Regions from separate parts of the Silvibacterium sp. genome, predicted to be linked through region 2. Evidence: riboswitches for the same ligand, from Rfam matches in the RefSeq annotation. Region 2 holds a riboswitch; the other holds the start of a gene.
The links. A riboswitch is a leader RNA that binds a small molecule or an ion and turns the genes downstream of it on or off. The one in region 2 is predicted to bind S-adenosylmethionine.
Positions count from the first base shown of each region.

Region 1: linked by a shared signal. The riboswitch ahead of QM649_RS10230 (threonine aldolase family protein) and the one ahead of thrC (threonine synthase) in region 2 are both predicted to bind S-adenosylmethionine.

Region 1 covers NZ_JASGFD010000023.1:22,149-30,123, reverse strand. Annotated here, with positions in the region: gene QM649_RS10240 (carboxypeptidase regulatory-like domain-containing protein) at 1-1,451, shown strand, start outside; gene QM649_RS10235 (formylglycine-generating enzyme family protein) at 1,748-2,746, shown strand; SAM-I-IV-variant riboswitch at 3,084-3,191, shown strand; gene QM649_RS10230 (threonine aldolase family protein) at 3,247-4,320, shown strand; gene QM649_RS10225 (hypothetical protein) at 4,833-5,012, opposite strand; gene QM649_RS10220 (PepSY-associated TM helix domain-containing protein) at 5,009-6,169, opposite strand; gene QM649_RS10215 (tetratricopeptide repeat protein) at 6,785-7,801, opposite strand.
Region 2 covers NZ_JASGFD010000005.1:63,125-71,099, forward strand. Annotated here, with positions in the region: gene QM649_RS03090 (GH39 family glycosyl hydrolase) at 1-681, shown strand, start outside; gene QM649_RS03095 (VOC family protein) at 779-1,204, opposite strand; gene QM649_RS03100 (DUF899 domain-containing protein) at 1,238-1,984, opposite strand; gene QM649_RS03105 (MarR family winged helix-turn-helix transcriptional regulator) at 2,075-2,548, shown strand; gene QM649_RS03110 (cation transporter) at 2,593-3,234, shown strand; SAM riboswitch class I at 3,341-3,450, shown strand; gene thrC (threonine synthase) at 3,628-4,911, shown strand; gene QM649_RS03120 (MoaD/ThiS family protein) at 4,901-5,233, shown strand; gene QM649_RS03125 (TetR/AcrR family transcriptional regulator) at 5,286-5,966, opposite strand; gene QM649_RS03130 (SDR family NAD(P)-dependent oxidoreductase) at 6,081-6,932, shown strand; gene QM649_RS03135 (hypothetical protein) at 6,980-7,198, opposite strand; gene QM649_RS03140 (energy transducer TonB) at 7,260-7,949, opposite strand.

The DNA of each region.
Region 1 (7,975 bases), on a different contig from region 2:
ATGTTGCCGATCAGTGGTCGGTCACGCCCGCGCTCACGCTGAATCTCGGCGTGCGCTATGAATACGCCGCGCCGTATATCGAAACTTCAAACCACATGGGCGACTTCATCCTCGATAAGGACAGCCCGCTCTACGGTCAGCTCATCTTCTCCGGAGACAGCCGCCTGCCGCGCGGCCTCATCCACGGAGACACCAACAACATCGCTCCGCGCATCGGCTTCGCCTATCGCGTGCCGAAGATCAAGGACATGACCGTCCGCTCTTCCTACGGCATCTTCTACGCGCAGGATGAAGGCACCGGCGTCACCAATCGCATGACGGACAACCCGCCCTTCTACGGCTACGGCGCGGAGACCATCAGCAGCGATCAGCTCAATCCCTCCACCGGCTTCGAGCTGAGCTCGACGGCCTCCATCGCCCGTCCCACCGCTGTTTCCGCATCGGACTTCACGCTCGTGCCCAGCGCCACCTCCACGCTCGTCAGCTGGCCGCTGCACTTCCAGATGCCCTACGTAGAGGAGTGGAGCCTGAGCGTGCAGAAGCTGCTGCCCTGGGGCATGCTCCTTGAGGCGAACTACGTCGGCAACCGCGGCGTGCAGCTCGTCGGCCTCGGTGCGGGCAACCAACCCACCGTGCTCAACTCCACCACCGTCGCCTCGCGTCGTCCTCTCGCGGCCATCACCGATGCGCCGATCAAGACCGTCGGCAACTGGAATGCGAGCAACTACAACGGCTTCTCCGCCAAGCTTGAGAAGCGCTTCTCGCACGGCATCGGCTTCCTCAACTCCTTCACCTACGGACACGCCTTCGACATCATCAATCCCGCAATGGATCTCTGCGATACCTGCGGCGCGGGCGACACCATCCAGAACAACTACGACAAGAACGCGAACTACGGCTCGTCGGATAACGATGTGCGCCTGCGCTACGTGCTCACCGGCATCTGGGAGCTGCCCTTCGGCCGCGGCCGCGCTTATCTCAATCACTCCCGCGTCGTCTCGGCCGTTGTCGGCGGATGGGCGCTCTCGCCTGTCTACAGCTACCAGACGGGCCTGCCCTTCACGCCCAGCATGAGCTATGACGCCGCCAACGCCGGCACGCTCACGCGGCCTACGCAGCTCTGCGACGGCAACAAGAACGCGCCCCACACCACGGCGGAGTGGTTCAACACCGCGTGCTACGTCAACACCACCTCCTACACCTTCGGCAACGCAGCCCGCAACGGCCTGCGTGCGCCCGGCACCGATCAGCTCAACCTCAGCCTGCAGCGCAATTTCCCCATCACGCGCTGGCATGAATCGAATCTCAACATCCGCCTCGATGCCTTCGACGCGCTGAATCACCCCATCTTCAGCGCTCCGGACGGAGAAGTCGGCGATGCCACCTACGGCCAGATCACCTCGGCCTCCAACCCGCGCCAGCTCCAGGTCGCGGCCCGCTACACCTTCTGATGTCAAAAGACGTGAAGTGGAGGAGCCTGCAGTTCTCTCATCGCAGGAACAAACCACGGGTGCCCCATTCAAGCCCGCATTTGGCTTGAGTGGGGAAGCACCGCATCCTCGCTCGTTGAAAGAGAACTGCAGGTTCCTCCACTGCGCGAGACGAAAAGCGTCTCGCTTCGGTCGAAATGACACTTGTTTGTATGCTTTCCTTTGAGCCTGCATCGCGACCAAAGGGAGCGGAGGCCGAAGACGGATCGCCCTGCGCGCAGCAGCTATGAGGCTTATCATCAACACAAGGGAAGCACATGAGTGAAGAGAAACCCAGCTGCTGCACACCCGGCCGAGCCTCCACCCTCATCACGCTCGCGCCTGCGCCCGCTTCTGCGGCACAGGTGCCGGACAGCGCGCCGATGATCGCGCTCCCCGGTGGTCGCTTCCTCATGGGCACGGACTATCCTCACGGCTTTCCCAATGATGGTGAAGGTCCGGTCCGTCCCGTCGAGCTGTCGCCCTTCGCAATCGACACCACGCCGGTTACAAATGCGCAGTTCGCGCGCTTCGTCGAAGCCACCGGCTACGTCACCGAGGCCGAGCGCTACAACTGGTCCTTCGTCTTCTGGCTGCACCTGCCCCGCGAGCGGTTCCACGACCTCGTCGCCGACACCGCGGCTGCCGCGCCCTGGTGGTGCCAGGTCTTCGGCGCATCCTGGCGAGCGCCCGAAGGCCCTGGCTCGAATATTGATGAACGTATGAACCATCCCGTCGTGCATGTCGCGTGGACCGACGCGCAGGCCTTCGCCGCCTGGGCAGGGAAGCGGCTGCCGACCGAAGCGGAGTGGGAGTACGCCGCGCGCGGCGGCCTCGAGCAGAAGCTCTTTCCCTGGGGAGACGAGCTCACGCCCGACGGCAAACATCTTTGCAACGTATGGCAGGGCCAGTTCCCCAACCACAACACCGCCGAGGATGGCTACAGCAGCACCAGCCCCGTCGACGCCTTCCCGCCCAACGGCTACGGCTTGTACTCCTCGGCCGGCAACGTGTGGGAGTGGTGCGCGGACTGGTTCAGCCCGGCCACTGCAAGCGAGCAGGCCGCGCATCCATCGCCGAACCCGACGGGCCCTGCAAATGGCGAAGCAAAGGTGATGAAGGGCGGATCGTTCCTCTGCCACGCCTCTTATTGCAATCGCTACAGAGTCGCCGCCCGGACCTCGAACACACCCGACAGCTCGACCTCGAACATCGGCTTCCGCTGCTGCGCGCAGGGCGATCCGCCTTCGGCCTCCGCTCCCTCTGGTCGCGACTGAAGTGTGACGGCGCTCCATGCAGGCTTGCTCGCATCATTCTTGATTTGTCATTCCGGCCGAAGCGACCGCAGGGAGCGTAGTGGAGGAACCTGCGGTTCGCTTCAAGCTGCGAGGATGAGGGTGCCCCGTCCAAGCTAAGCTTGGGCGGGAGAGTACGAACTCTTTGTGCGGAGCTTTTGGGGAGTCCTCTAGCCAGGCCAGCAGAAGCTTCAGTGAACGACCTTCGCATTCCGCAAGAAGCCAGAGCCAGCTCGCGACCAAAGGGAGCGGAGGCCGAAGGCGAATCGTGCTGCGCGCAGCAGCCCATTGCAATCGCTTCCAGCCATAAATTATCCTGAAGCTACATCAAGAGTTGAGCCTGTGCGCTCAACGCCAACCTGCTCCCCGGGCAAGGTGGCGTCCTCGCTGAGGGATGTGGCCAGTTCTGGCAATCATCGGGTCCTCACGGCACATAGGTTCATCCAATGGTGGAATGACGCTCGAAAGGTGCGTTTCCCAGCATGTCCGATCACTCCCAGCAATTCGCCAGCGATAACTATGCCGGTATCTGTCCCGAGGCCTGGCAGGCCATGCAGGAGGCCAATCACGGCCATGAACCTGCTTACGGTGGCGATCTCTGGACCGCCCGCGCCGCCGATGCCTTCCGGGCCTTGTTCGAAACCGACTGCGAAGTCTTCTTCGCCTTCAACGGCACGGCCGCCAATTCGCTCGCGCTCGCCGCGCTCTGCCAGAGCTACCACTCTGTCATCTGCTCCGATGCCGCCCACGTCGAAACCGACGAATGCGGCGCGCCCGAGTTCTTCTCGAACGGCTCGAAGCTTCTGACCTCGCCCTCGATCGACGGCAAGCTCACGCCGGAAGACATCCGTTCGCTGGCCACGCGCCGCAACGACATCCATTTCCCCAAGCCGCGCGTCGTCACCATCACGCAGCCTACCGAGACCGGCCAGGTCTACACCGTCGACGAGGTCAAGGCCATCGCCGAGGCATGCCGCGAGCACAACCTGCGCCTGCACATGGATGGAGCCCGCTTCGCCAACGCCTGCGCCGCGCTCGGCTGCTCGCCTGCCGACATCACCTGGAAGGCCGGCGTCGACGTGCTCTGCTTCGGCGGCACCAAGAACGGCATGGCCGTTGGTGAAGCCATCATCTTCTTCAAGCCCGAGCAGGCCGAAGACTTCGACTACCGCTGCAAGCAGGCCGGCCAGCTCGCCTCGAAGATGCGCTATCTCTCCGCGCCCTGGGCGCGCATGCTCTCGGACGGCTCGTGGCTGCGCAACGGCGCCCACGCCAACGCCTGCGCCCGCCGCCTCGCCGAGCAGATCGCCGGCGTCCCCGGCCTCGATGTCTACTTCAAGGTCCAGGCCAACGCCGTCTTCGTGAAGCTCTCGGAAGCATCCGAGAAAGCCTTGCGTGCACGCGGCTGGCGCTTCTACACCTTCATCGGAGGCTCGGCCCGCTTCATGTTCGCGTGGGACTCGCAGTTCGAGCGCGTCGACGAGCTCGCCGCCGACCTCCGCGCCATCGCCGCCGAACACAGCGACCCACAGCTGCTCACCTCCACGCTCGGCTAAGCAACAAGCCCCGTGTCCAATGCGGACACGGGGCGTGCTGTTTCTCAAACCTACAAATGGTCATTCCGACCGAAGCGAACCGGGGTCCCCGACGCGCCTGCCGTTGGCGCGATGGGGTGAGAAGCGCAGCGGAGGAACCTGCAGTTCTCTTCAAGCAGCAAGGATAAGGGTGCCCCGTCCAAGCTCTGCTTGGGCGGGAGAACACGAACATGCATTCTCCCCATGGCCTAGGCAAGCCTGAAGTTGGCCTGAGTGGGAAGCCCGGGTGCCCCACGTCTCGCCTCTGAGACGTGGGAAATCACAGCCTTCAAATCGTGCCAAAAGAGTGGACAACATCCACCCCTGTCATTCGACCGGATCAGATAGGAGTGGAGGAACCCGCGGTTCGTCCGTGCCGGGAAGATGCGGGTCGGAGAGCACGGATACTTCTCCGCTCTCCATGATTGTCGATCTCATCCCCGCGCGCGGCTTCGCCAAAAGACTCGCGCGCGGGGATCCTTGCATAGGTGAAGTTATTGCCGAGGCTTCAGCAGGTAGAAGGCAATCGCCGCGACCGGAATCGCCAGCAGCACCCACGAAAATTTGTCCCACAGCCCATCGCCCAGCAATGCGGAGAGCAGTCCCACCGCGGTGATCGCGGCCAGCACTGCGGGAATTCTGTATACCTCGGATAATTTCGCCGCGTGCTTCATGCGTGTGCCTCCTGCAGCTGCTCCTGTTCCGCCAGATGGTTCAGCGCGCGCTCCAGCGGAGCCTTGCGCTTCGAGAGCCAAAGGTACACACCGCTCGCCAGCACCACAATGAGCGCCACGTCGAACAGTCCCCACAGGATCTTCAGCGGCATGCCGCCGTAATCGCCGAAGTGCAGTGGCCGCGAGAGCTCGAGCGCTCGCAGATACCACGGCAGTCCACCGGTCGTCGTCACCACACCGGTCTCCACATCCACCAGCGTCGGCGTCTCCATCCGCGAGGTCAGCGGCGTCTTGCCCTGCGACCAGACCACGTAATGCCGCGGGCTGCCGAAAACCTTGTTGGGAAACAGCACGGAGGTGGCTCGCATCGTCGGCAGCGCTGCGCGCACTTCCTCCACCGAATCCTCTGCCGACCGGAAGTGCATCGGCACGGGCTTGCCGTGGTACGGCTTCAGGATCTGCGGCATGATCTGCGCGCGCCACAGTCCGAAGAGCGGCGTCGACAGTGCATTCATCACGCCCGTCGCGCCCACCACGAAGGCCCACGTCAGCGTTACGATGCCGAGCAGGTTATGCAGGTCGAACCAGCGCGTCCGCCGGGCTGCGTCTCTCCGATAGGTGCCGAAGTCCAGCCGTCGCATGAACGGCCCATACACCAGCGCGCCAGATAGCAGCGAGATCACGAAGGTCAGCGCCATCACGCCCATCGTCAGCTCGCCCGGCAGCCCCAGAAAGATCTCGGCATGGGCCTGAAGCAGAAAGCTCAGCAGCTCGAAGTGATCCTGCGGTGTCTCCAGCAGCCTGCCCGTGTGCGCGTCGAAGATCATCGTCCTGACGTCGTGATCCTTCGGCTGATCCACCGGGCTCATGCTCACAAAGACGCGCGGCTCATCGTCATCCCAGAAAACCGAGAACGGATGCAGAGCAGGGAACCGAGCCTGGGCCGCCGCCACCATCGGGTCTATCTTCGCCAGCGGCGTTCCGTCCGGAACATCGGCGGCCTTCACATGCGGCTCCAGCAGGTTATCCAGCTCATCGTGGAAGACGAGCGGCAGTCCCGTCACGCAGGCCATCAGCAGCAGCGCCGTGCAGATCAGGCTCGTCCACTTATGCACCCGGTACCAGGTCCTGACCGTCTTCGCCCGCAGCTGCGCCATCGCCTCTTCGCCTCGTCTCCGGTCGCAGCTACCCAGGCAAGGGCAGACCTTACATATGCGACCAATCCAGTCCGATTAGAATAGCGGAGCGCTCCAGCCGTATGCGCCGCGTATCGTGCCAGCGCATTACGCGCATCCGGCCACGGCAGGCGTCAGATCCGGCGTCGCGAACGAAGCTTTGGTTTGCCTGCGGCGGAGAACGATGCCGGGTGGCCCATTCAAGCCCGTAGTTGCTTGAATGGGGAAGCACGCATCTCTCCCGCATCGCTGTCATTCCGACCGAAGCGGCCACAGGCCGCGCAGTGGAGGAACCTGCGGTTCTCCCCTAAAGCGAGAATGAGGGTGTCCCGTTCAGGCTAAGCTTGGGCGGGAGATACAGATCCCTTTGTGTCCTCTGCGGTGAATGGGTTTGTTTGTCCCCACGGAAGCCAAAACCAGGCTTGCATGGGCCACCCGTCCGTATCCTCGCCTTGCGAAGAGAACCGCAGGTTCCTCCACTCCGCGAGACGAAAGACGTCTCGCTCCGGTCGGAATGACAGAGCTTCTATCTGAGCCCTGAATCGGGACCAGCGGGAGCGGAGGCCGAAGGCCCGGGACGGCGAGTCCCGCCCTGAGTCAGTAGTCGGTCTTGCTATGCGTGCCGTAGAGCGACTGGCTCAGGGCGAATTCCGCCCGCGCCTTGTCCTTCTCGCCGGCGTTCCAGTAGGCGCGGCCCAGCTCGAAGTGGACCTGCGCGTTCTTCGGGTCCAGCGTCTCGGCTGTCTCCAGCTCCTTTGTCGCCTCCGGACGCTTCCCGCTGGCGAGCAGCGCCCTCCCTGTTTTTTCGTGCGGCTCCGCCATCTGCGGGGAAATCGCCTCGGCCTTCTGCAGGAACGGGATCGCCTCGTCATAGCGCTGCTCATCCACCAGCAGGCTGCCCAGGTTCAGGTATGGCCACGGATCCTGTTCGGATGCGGCCATAGCACCGGCGCTTTCCGGAGTGTTCTTCGAATCCTGTCCGGCCGACTCCACCGCCTGGCGCATCGCGGCCTCGGCCTCCGGCAGGCGATGCAGCGCCTCGAACGTCAGCCCCAGGTTCTCCTCCACCTTCGCATCGGCCGGAGACAGCTTCAGCGCGGCAAGAAAGGCGTCCGCCGCCTCCTGGTAGTGATCCTGCGTGTAGAGGCAGCGCCCCAGGCTGTAGAGCACCGCCGCATCCTTCGGGTCGAGGCCCAGCGCCACCTTCAGCCAGTGCACCGCGTCTTCGTAATCGCCCAGCTGCACGTAATCGAGCGCCACAGAACGCAGCTCCTCGGCCGTCGGCCTCCGGTGCCCGGCCGCCTGCGTGTATACGGTCAGCGATTCCTTCGGCTTACGCTCCTCGCGCAGCACCAGCGCCAGCCGGTAGAGCAGCTCCGCGGAATCCGGCGTCCTGCCCAGCTGGACACGCAGCTCCGCCTCGGCCGCGGGCAGCTCCGCGGCAGGTTCGGCTTCGGATGCGTCCGGGGAGAGCGCGGGCGCCGCCTGCGCGGCCATCGTCCGGGAGGACGCAGCCTGCCCCGGCTGCGCCATCGCCGCGCCGCCGCGGGCCGTCGTCCACGCCAGAAGGAGACACCCGCACGCCAGAAGGAAATACCCGCCAATCCTCGTCATCGCCGGAGAAAGCCACCGGAAAAGCCGCACTCCCGGTCGCGGCACCATCCTCGCAGGCCGAAGCCGCCGCCGTCCACCGGCCGGGGACGGCAGCCCACTGGCGCTCTCGGAATGCGGTTTTCCAGGGATGGGATGGCGGTCGAAGCAGTTGGCTGCGGCCTACAGTAAACGATT
Region 2 (7,975 bases):
TACACGGAGTGGAGCACGAGTTATACGCCGGCCGATCCGATTCACGATCAGTACATCTCGGCGCCATTCATCCTGGAAAAGGTGAAGGCGACGTCCCCGCTGGCGCAGTCGATGTCCTACTGGACCTTCACGGATATCTTCGAGGAATCAGGGCCGAGGTTCACGCCTTTCCACGGTGGCTTCGGGCTGATGAATTACCAGGGCATCCGCAAGCCCTCCTACTTCGCATACAAATTTCTCGCAGAGCTGGGACCGGAAGATGTTGCGACGAACGACGCTGAGAGCTGGGCGACGCGCAGGCAGGATGGCTCGGTGCAGGCGCTCTTCTGGAACTACACGGCGATTGCTCCTCCTGGGAAAGAGACCGACCAGGTTTTCTATAAGCGTGAGCAGCCATCGCGAGCAGCCGCTCCAGTGAGTCTGAAAGTAAATGGACTGAAGGATGGCCTCTATCGGATGCAGGTCTTCCGCGTGGGTTATGAGGCGAACGATGCCTATACCGCGTACCTGCACATGGGGTCTCCGGATCAGCTCACGCGCGCGCAGGTGGCAGCACTGCAAACTGCCGCAAGCGGCGATCCGGTGAGGACAGAGACGGTAGAGGCGAAGGAAGGCAGAATCGTTGAGGGTTTTCCCATGCGGGAGAACGATGCGGTGCTGGTCACTTTGACGCCCGAATAGCCCGTTCGTTGGCAAGCAGAATTCGTAACTGTAGAAGTAGCAAAACGAGAATGACAATGCCGCCCGGCGTGAATCTCACTCCGGGCGGCATCATTTCTTAGTTCTGCATGGGACGCGGATGCAGCACCATCCAGTTGATGCCGAACTTGTCGCGAAGCATGGCGAAACGGAAGGCGAAGAATGTCTCGGCTATCGGCATAAAGACCTGGCCTCCATCGGAAAGTGCCTTGTAAATGCGCTCAGCCTCTGCGATGGAATCGACCGAGAGTGCGACGTAGGCGCTGCGCATGGGCTCGTAATGGGATGGAGCGACGTCGTTGCCCATGATGTGCGTATCTCCCAGGCTCACATGCGCGTACATGATGGATTTCGGGTCGAAGTCCGGAGGCGTGGGATTGCCCGGAGGGGCCTGGTCGAAGGTCATGGAGAAGAGAAGTTTGGCTCCGAGGTGTTCTTCGTAGTAGCGCAGAGCCTCGGCGCAGTTGCCGCCGAAATTGAGATAAGCGTTGACGTGCATGGGCATGGCGCAAATTCTCCTGGAGAGTGAGGCGTGTGCTTACGCCTGTTCGGCGCAACACGTGTGCGGCTTGGCTGCGTTCTCGTACTCATCATGGCGCCGGACAAAGTCCATGATGCTTTTCTCGTTGCGGCCTTTCGGCGCCCTGTCGAGGATCATCAGCGTTCCAATCCACTCCTCGGGACCACGAGCATAGCTGGAATAGGTGTGATAAACGCGGCCGTCGTCATCCCGGAAGAAGCTGCTCATACCCGGCAGTTCGGTGTTCTCGTCGGTGACGGCAAAGGGCGTCTCGGTGAAGTTGTAATTGACGGAGCCGTTGGCACCGGGCTTTGGCAGGAAGGACACATGATAGTCGAAGTTGAAGTCGCTGCTGTGAGATGAGACCCACGGGAAATGCCAGCCCATACGCCGCTTGTACGCTTCAATCTCGGAGAGCATTGCGCGGGATACGGCAGTGAACGTGACGTCGTGATGGTTGAGGTGTGCGAGCGTGCCGTCGAAGTGATCTGCAAGGAACGAGCAGCCGGGGCAGCCTGCGGCCCATCCGGGCGCAAGCATGAAGTGGTAAACGATAAGCTGGCTGCGGCCTTTGAAGAGTTCGGCAAGCGAGCGCCGTCCGGTCGGAGTGTCGAAGATGTATTCCTTCTCGACGAGAACCCAGGGAAGCGCGAGACGCTGGGCGTTGACGGCATCGCGCAGGTGCGTCTCTGCTTTCTCGCGGGTGAGCAGAGCCTTACGCGCGGTGAGCCATTCTTCACGGGAGACGACGGGGTGCGTATGCATGACGAGCTCTCCTTTTCTGGGACGGTATTTCACGCCGGGGAGTGGTCGGTCTTGCTTGACGGCATACGTTGATATCAACATTATGAAGAGATGTCAAAGGCCTCCGGTCCGGTTACGCGTTCGGCTCCCCGTCCTGTGCCCTTCGAGACCACACTGCTGGTCCGGGATTGCTGCCTCTGCCTGCACGTACAGAGGGCAGCGCGAGCGCTGGCTCGGCGTTTCGATGTGGCGCTGCGGCCTCTGGGGCTCACAAACGGGCAGTTCTCCCTGCTGATGTCTCTGAATCGTCCCCATCCGGCGCGGATGGCTTCGGTCGCGGAGTTGTTGGCCATGGACCGCACGACGTTGACGGCAGCCCTCAAGCTGCTGGAAACGCGCGGGCTGGTGCGAATTACTCCCGATCCCGAGGATCGGCGGAGCCGGCTGCTGGAGCTGACACGCCCCGGCGAGAAGCTGCTGGCGCGCGCCGTACCGGTGTGGGAGCGGACACACGCGGAGGTAGAGGCGCAGCTTCCCAGGGGAGGAGGGACCAGGCTGAGGAAAAATCTTCAGAAGGTCGTGTAGAAAGACGATCGCAGTTCCGTAAAAATGAGATCGGGTGACAAGAGATGGAATGGAATCAGATCGCATCTTCTGCGATACCGGCAAAGGCTCGCGTTCCTGCATCGGTGGGCGCTCTTTACTGGCTGCAGGGTATCACCATACTCTGGATGCTGACCGAGCTCGGCGTATCTACGTATGCGGCATGGTCGGCGAAGAGTTCGGCCATGCTCGCCTTCGGCGCGGACTCTCTTGTCGAGGTCCTTTCGGCCTTCATGGTGATGTTGCAGTGGGTTCCGGGCATACGGCTCTCGGAACGTAAGGCTGCGCGCGCTGCGGCGTTCCTGCTGTTCATGCTTGCGGGCGTGGTCGGTGTTACAGCCGTGGCATCGCTTGTCTTCGGAGTCGAGGCGGAGACCTGCGGCGCGGGGCTGGCGATCACCGCCGCGGCGCTGGTTGTGATGCCGCTGCTCGCTATGTGGAAACGCCGCGAGGCTCGCGCGCGCCACAATGCGGCCCTGGCAGCGGACGCGGCGCAGTCGTCGACCTGCGCGTACCTGGCCCTGACTGCGCTCCTGGGCATGGGGCTCAACCGGGCATTTCATCTGCCCTGGTTTGACAATGTTGCCGCTCTGGCCTGCTTGCCGCTGCTGGTTCGCGAGGCCCGGTCCGCTTGGAACGGCGCCGTTTGCGGTTGCTGCCGGGTCTAAATCCGGGGAGTGGACGGACCTGTAGACGTCCACGAGTACTGTTGCATAGCAAAAAGCCCTGTGGTACATATGAATCATTCAAGTTTGCTCTTAGGAGCGAGCCTGAATTTCATGAAGAGTGGCTGAGGGACGGGCCCTGTGACGCCACGACAACCGGCTCAGGCAATCTGAGACATCGGTGTCAACTCTCTCCTGGGAAACCGGGGAACATGAGATTCGGGGATGCAATGCAGTAGCGCATCTCGCCAAATCCCAAGCAGGACCGGACACGCGTCCGGGCAATTTGCAGTACCTGATGTTGCAGCAGAGTACGTCACGCATGCCCGTGCATTTGTACCCATAGGGGAAAGTCCCCGATGGGCCCTGAAGCGACTCTCGGAATCGAGGGGTTTCATGGCGCAGGCCTATGCATTGCAATGTCGGGAGTGTGGAAAGACGTATCCCAACGTCCCGCTTTCCATCTGTGATGAGTGCTTTTCTCCGCTCGAGGTGAACTGCGATCTCGAGGCGGCTCGCGGAAGCTTCACTCGCGAAAAGATCGCGCAGGGGCCGGACAGCATGTGGCGCTACAAGGCGCTGCTGCCGGTGCCGGAGGATTATGTCTCGGCAACGCCTTCCGGCTGGACTCCATTGCTCAAGGCTCCGCGGCTGGCGAAACGCATCGGCGCCACCAATCTCTACATCAAGAACGACGCGGTATGCGTGCCCACGCTGAGCTTCAAGGATCGCGTGGTGGCCACGGCACTTGCGAATGCACAGGCCTTCGGTTTCGATACGGTCGGCTGCTCCTCGACCGGCAATCTGGCGAACGCGGTGGCTGCGGGCGCTGCGCGTCTTGGTCTCAAGACCTACATCCTTGTTCCGGCAGACCTCGAGCCGGCGAAGATCCTGAATACGCAGGTCTACGGCGCGAACCTGGTGCGCATCGACGGCAACTACGACCATGTGAACCGCCTGTGCTCGCAGATTGCAGACCGCTATAACTGGGGCTTCGTGAATGTGAACCTGCGGCCTTACTACGCCGAGGGCTCGAAGACTGTCGGTTACGAGATCGCAGAGCAGCTCGGCTGGCGTCTGCCCGACAACGTCGTGGTGCCCATGGCCGGCGGCTCGCTGATCACGAAGATCCGCAAGGCCTTCAAGGAACTGGTCGCGCTCGGCCTGGTGGAAGACAAGGATGTTCGCTTCTTCGGAGCGCAAGCCACGGGCTGCTCCCCGATTTCGACCGCGGTAAAGACCGGCGCCGACCACATCGAGCCGCAGCGCCCGGCGACGATCGCGCGTTCCCTCGCGATCGGTAATCCGGCTGACGGTGTGTATGCGGCGCGAGCCATCCGCCAGAGCGGTGGCTGGGCCGAGGATGTCTCGGACATCGAGATCGTCTCGGCGATTCAGGAACTGGCTGAGACCGAAGGCATCTTCACCGAGACCGCCGGTGGCGTGACTACCGCAGTGACCGCGCGGCTCTACGCGCATGGCCGCATCAAGCCGGATGAACTGACGGTGTCAGTCATTACCGGCAACGGTCTCAAGACGACCGACGCGCTGGCCGGTGCCTATGAAGTGGAAGCAGCGGTGCGTCCGCGGCTCTCCGATTTTGAAGCGTATATCGAAGAAAAAACGGCCGCCGGTGAACTGGTTCGGGAACTGGCCGAGGAGGTTGCAAGTGTCCGTTAGAGTTTTGTTGCCCAATGCCTTTCAAAAACACACCGATGGCGCGAAGGAGCTGAAGTCGAGCGCGCAGAACCTGCCCGACCTCATCACCGACATCGAAACGAACTTCCCCGCGCTCAAAACGCATCTGCGTGACGATCAGGGCCAGGTTCGCCGCTTCATCAACTTCTACGTGAACGAAGAAGACATTCGCTTCCTCGGCAACGAGAAGTACGCATTCCAGGATGGCGACGAGGTGCTCGTGATCCCCTCGATCGCGGGCGGATCGTTCGACATCTGTCGTTGTTGTTCCTACTGTGGGCAGGAAGAGTGCGTTTGCAGTTAATTGCGATGTTCAGCAGTGAAAAAGGCCCGCTTGGGCGGGCCTTTCTCTTTGTTCAAGGGCGTGGAGCCCTCTTTTTCGGTTGTGATTCCTGCTTGTCAGGGTACAGGCGCTCAATGATTCGCGGCAGTTCGTTCTTGCGGAAGCTGCGCACATCGGAGCTGCGGAAAAAATGCAGCGCCTTGCCCTCGAGGGTCAGTGAAGCAAGCCCGTGCAGCGTGGCCATGCCGCAGAGCATGTCGGCTGAGTCTTCGAAACGGCGTGCGTCCGCATGGGGTTTGCCCTGGTAGGCGAGAAACGCGCGGGAGAGCCGCTGGCCGGATTGTTTTGTGTGCGCCGCAAAGCGTGGGTCGCTGCGATCGACGAGATCGTTGCGGAACATCAGCCGGAAGTGTCCCGGGTGCTCGAGCGCAAAGTCGATAAACGCAAGGCTTAAGGCGCGCACATCGGCCACGACATCTTCGGAGTGTCCGGCCTGTTCGATGTAGCAGTCCAGGCGCGCATAGGCGAGCAGGCCAACCTCGGTAAGAAGGCCGCGGGCATTGCCGAAATGATGCGCAGGCGCGCCGGGGCTGACGCCGGCCCGCTGTGCGGCAGCGCGCAGGGAAAAGGCCTCGATGCCGCCTTCAGCGATGATCGCGTCGGCGGCCTGGATCAGGGCGGCGCGCAGATCTCCATGATGATAGGTCGATCGTTTGCCGGATTTGCATTCTGCCTGAATCTTGACAGTGTTCAAATGTGCGAATACCTTCAGAGCTAGCTTGTTCCACGGTAGCACCTGGGAATACCGTGCTCATTATTTGAACATTGTTTAGATAAGCGGCCAACCGGCATTCAGGAGAAGAAATCGATGAGCAATAAAGTTTGGTTTATCACCGGCGCATCGCGCGGCATGGGGCGAGTCTGGGCCGAGGCGGCATTGAAGCGGGGCGACAAGGTCGCTGCGACCGCACGAAAGGCCGCCGATGTGGCCGATCTCGCGGAGACGTTCGGGGATGCGGCGCTGCCTCTGGCGCTGGAGCCGACGGATGCCGCGCAGGTACGTGCGGCCGTCGAGCAGGCGCATGCGCACTTCGGCCGGCTGGATGTCGTGCTGAACAACGCCGCGTATCCGCTGGTCGGCACCATCGAAGAGGCGAGCGAGGAAGATGTGCAGGCGCAGTTCAACACGAACGTCTTCGGTCCGCATCGCGTCATCAAGGCTGCGCTGCCGCTGCTGCGGAAACAGGGTCATGGGCACATCATCGGCGTGTCGAGCACGTTGGGGGTGATCACGATGCCGCTGATCGGCTTTTATTGCTCCTCGAAGTGGGCGCTTGAGGCGATGCACGAGAGCCTTGCGATGGAAGTTCGCAGCTTTGGCATCAAGGTCTCGATCATCGAGCCGGGAGCTTATGCGACGGAGTTTGGCGGGCCGCAGTCAGGCAAACGTTCGCAGGAGATTGAGGTATATGGCGACGTGCGTAAGCAGGTCTTTGCCGGGATGCAGACGATGGAGCGCGGCGATCCGAAGGCAACGGCCGAGGCGGTATTGAAGCTGGTAGACGCGGAGCATCCGCCGCTGCGGCTGATGCTCGGTGCGCATGGTTTGCCGCAGACGAAGCATGTGTATGCGGAGCGCATTGCGACGTGGGATGCGTGGAAGGATGTCGCAGATGCGGCGCAGGGCGTGTCGGTGCGGATGTCGGACAGCTCAAAGTAGCTGCGAGGCAATAAGGCCCGCTTCGGCGGGCCTTTACCGTTGCAGCTCTAAATGCGTGGCGCCTGCCGCCGTGGCAGATCGACGCCATAGGCGCGTTCCGAGCCTTCGCGGATGGGGAAGAAGGAAAGAAGTGTCCCCGGAAAACCGAAGAGGAATGAGAGGACGCGCCAGCCAATACTGGGGTGTGCCTGCGCTTTCATGCCGGCATAGCTGGCATTGGAGAGAATCCAGATTGCGCTGACGCCTTCGGTTGTTCCCTGGACCATAGAGACTGTTCTCCTCGACTGAAGCGAGAACAGTGTACGCGTTCGAGCGCGGATTGCGTCTTTATGCGTGGTAGCGCGGGCTCATCGGAAAAACCAGCTCGGAGACGCTTGCAACCGGAGATCCGTTGCGTGTGGCGGGATGGAAGTGCCAGCTGCGTACCGTGTCGAGCACCGACTGATCGAGAGTATTGCCGAGACCGCGAACCAGCTTCTCGTCGAGGACGATGCCGTCGGCGCTGACATCCACATCGACGACGATGTTGGTTTCATTTGAGGGTAGCAGCGAGCGGTCGTTGACCGGAGGATTGGGAGAAAAGGTCGGGAAGGCAGGCGTGGCGTCTTCATCCGAAAGACCGGTGCCGATGGCCTGGTTCTGCGACTTTGCGGCTCCTGCGGAAGCAGCCTGCTGCGGCGCCGTATTCGCCGGGATCGGCGAGGCGAGCGCAGGACGCGATTCCGTCTTTACCGGATTCTTGGGCGATTCGTGACGGGCGGGCTTGGTGATCGTCTTGCTGTTTGTCGACTGCTGCGCTGCGCCTGTGCCGATGCCGGCATTCCAGTAGAGCAGAGCCGCGTGGCCGCCCTGTGTCCGTATCTTTACGGGTTTCCAGACGGGACGCGCGACATGGAAGATTGCGATCAGGAGGAGGACGTGCGCCAGCAGCGACGCAACCGAGCCCAGGGATGGCTCAATGGTTATGCGCCGCTTGCCCGCACTGATGTGTCTCGCTTCGTTCGCGCCAGTGTCCATGCTGCTGCCTTGTCTTTCAGGATGCG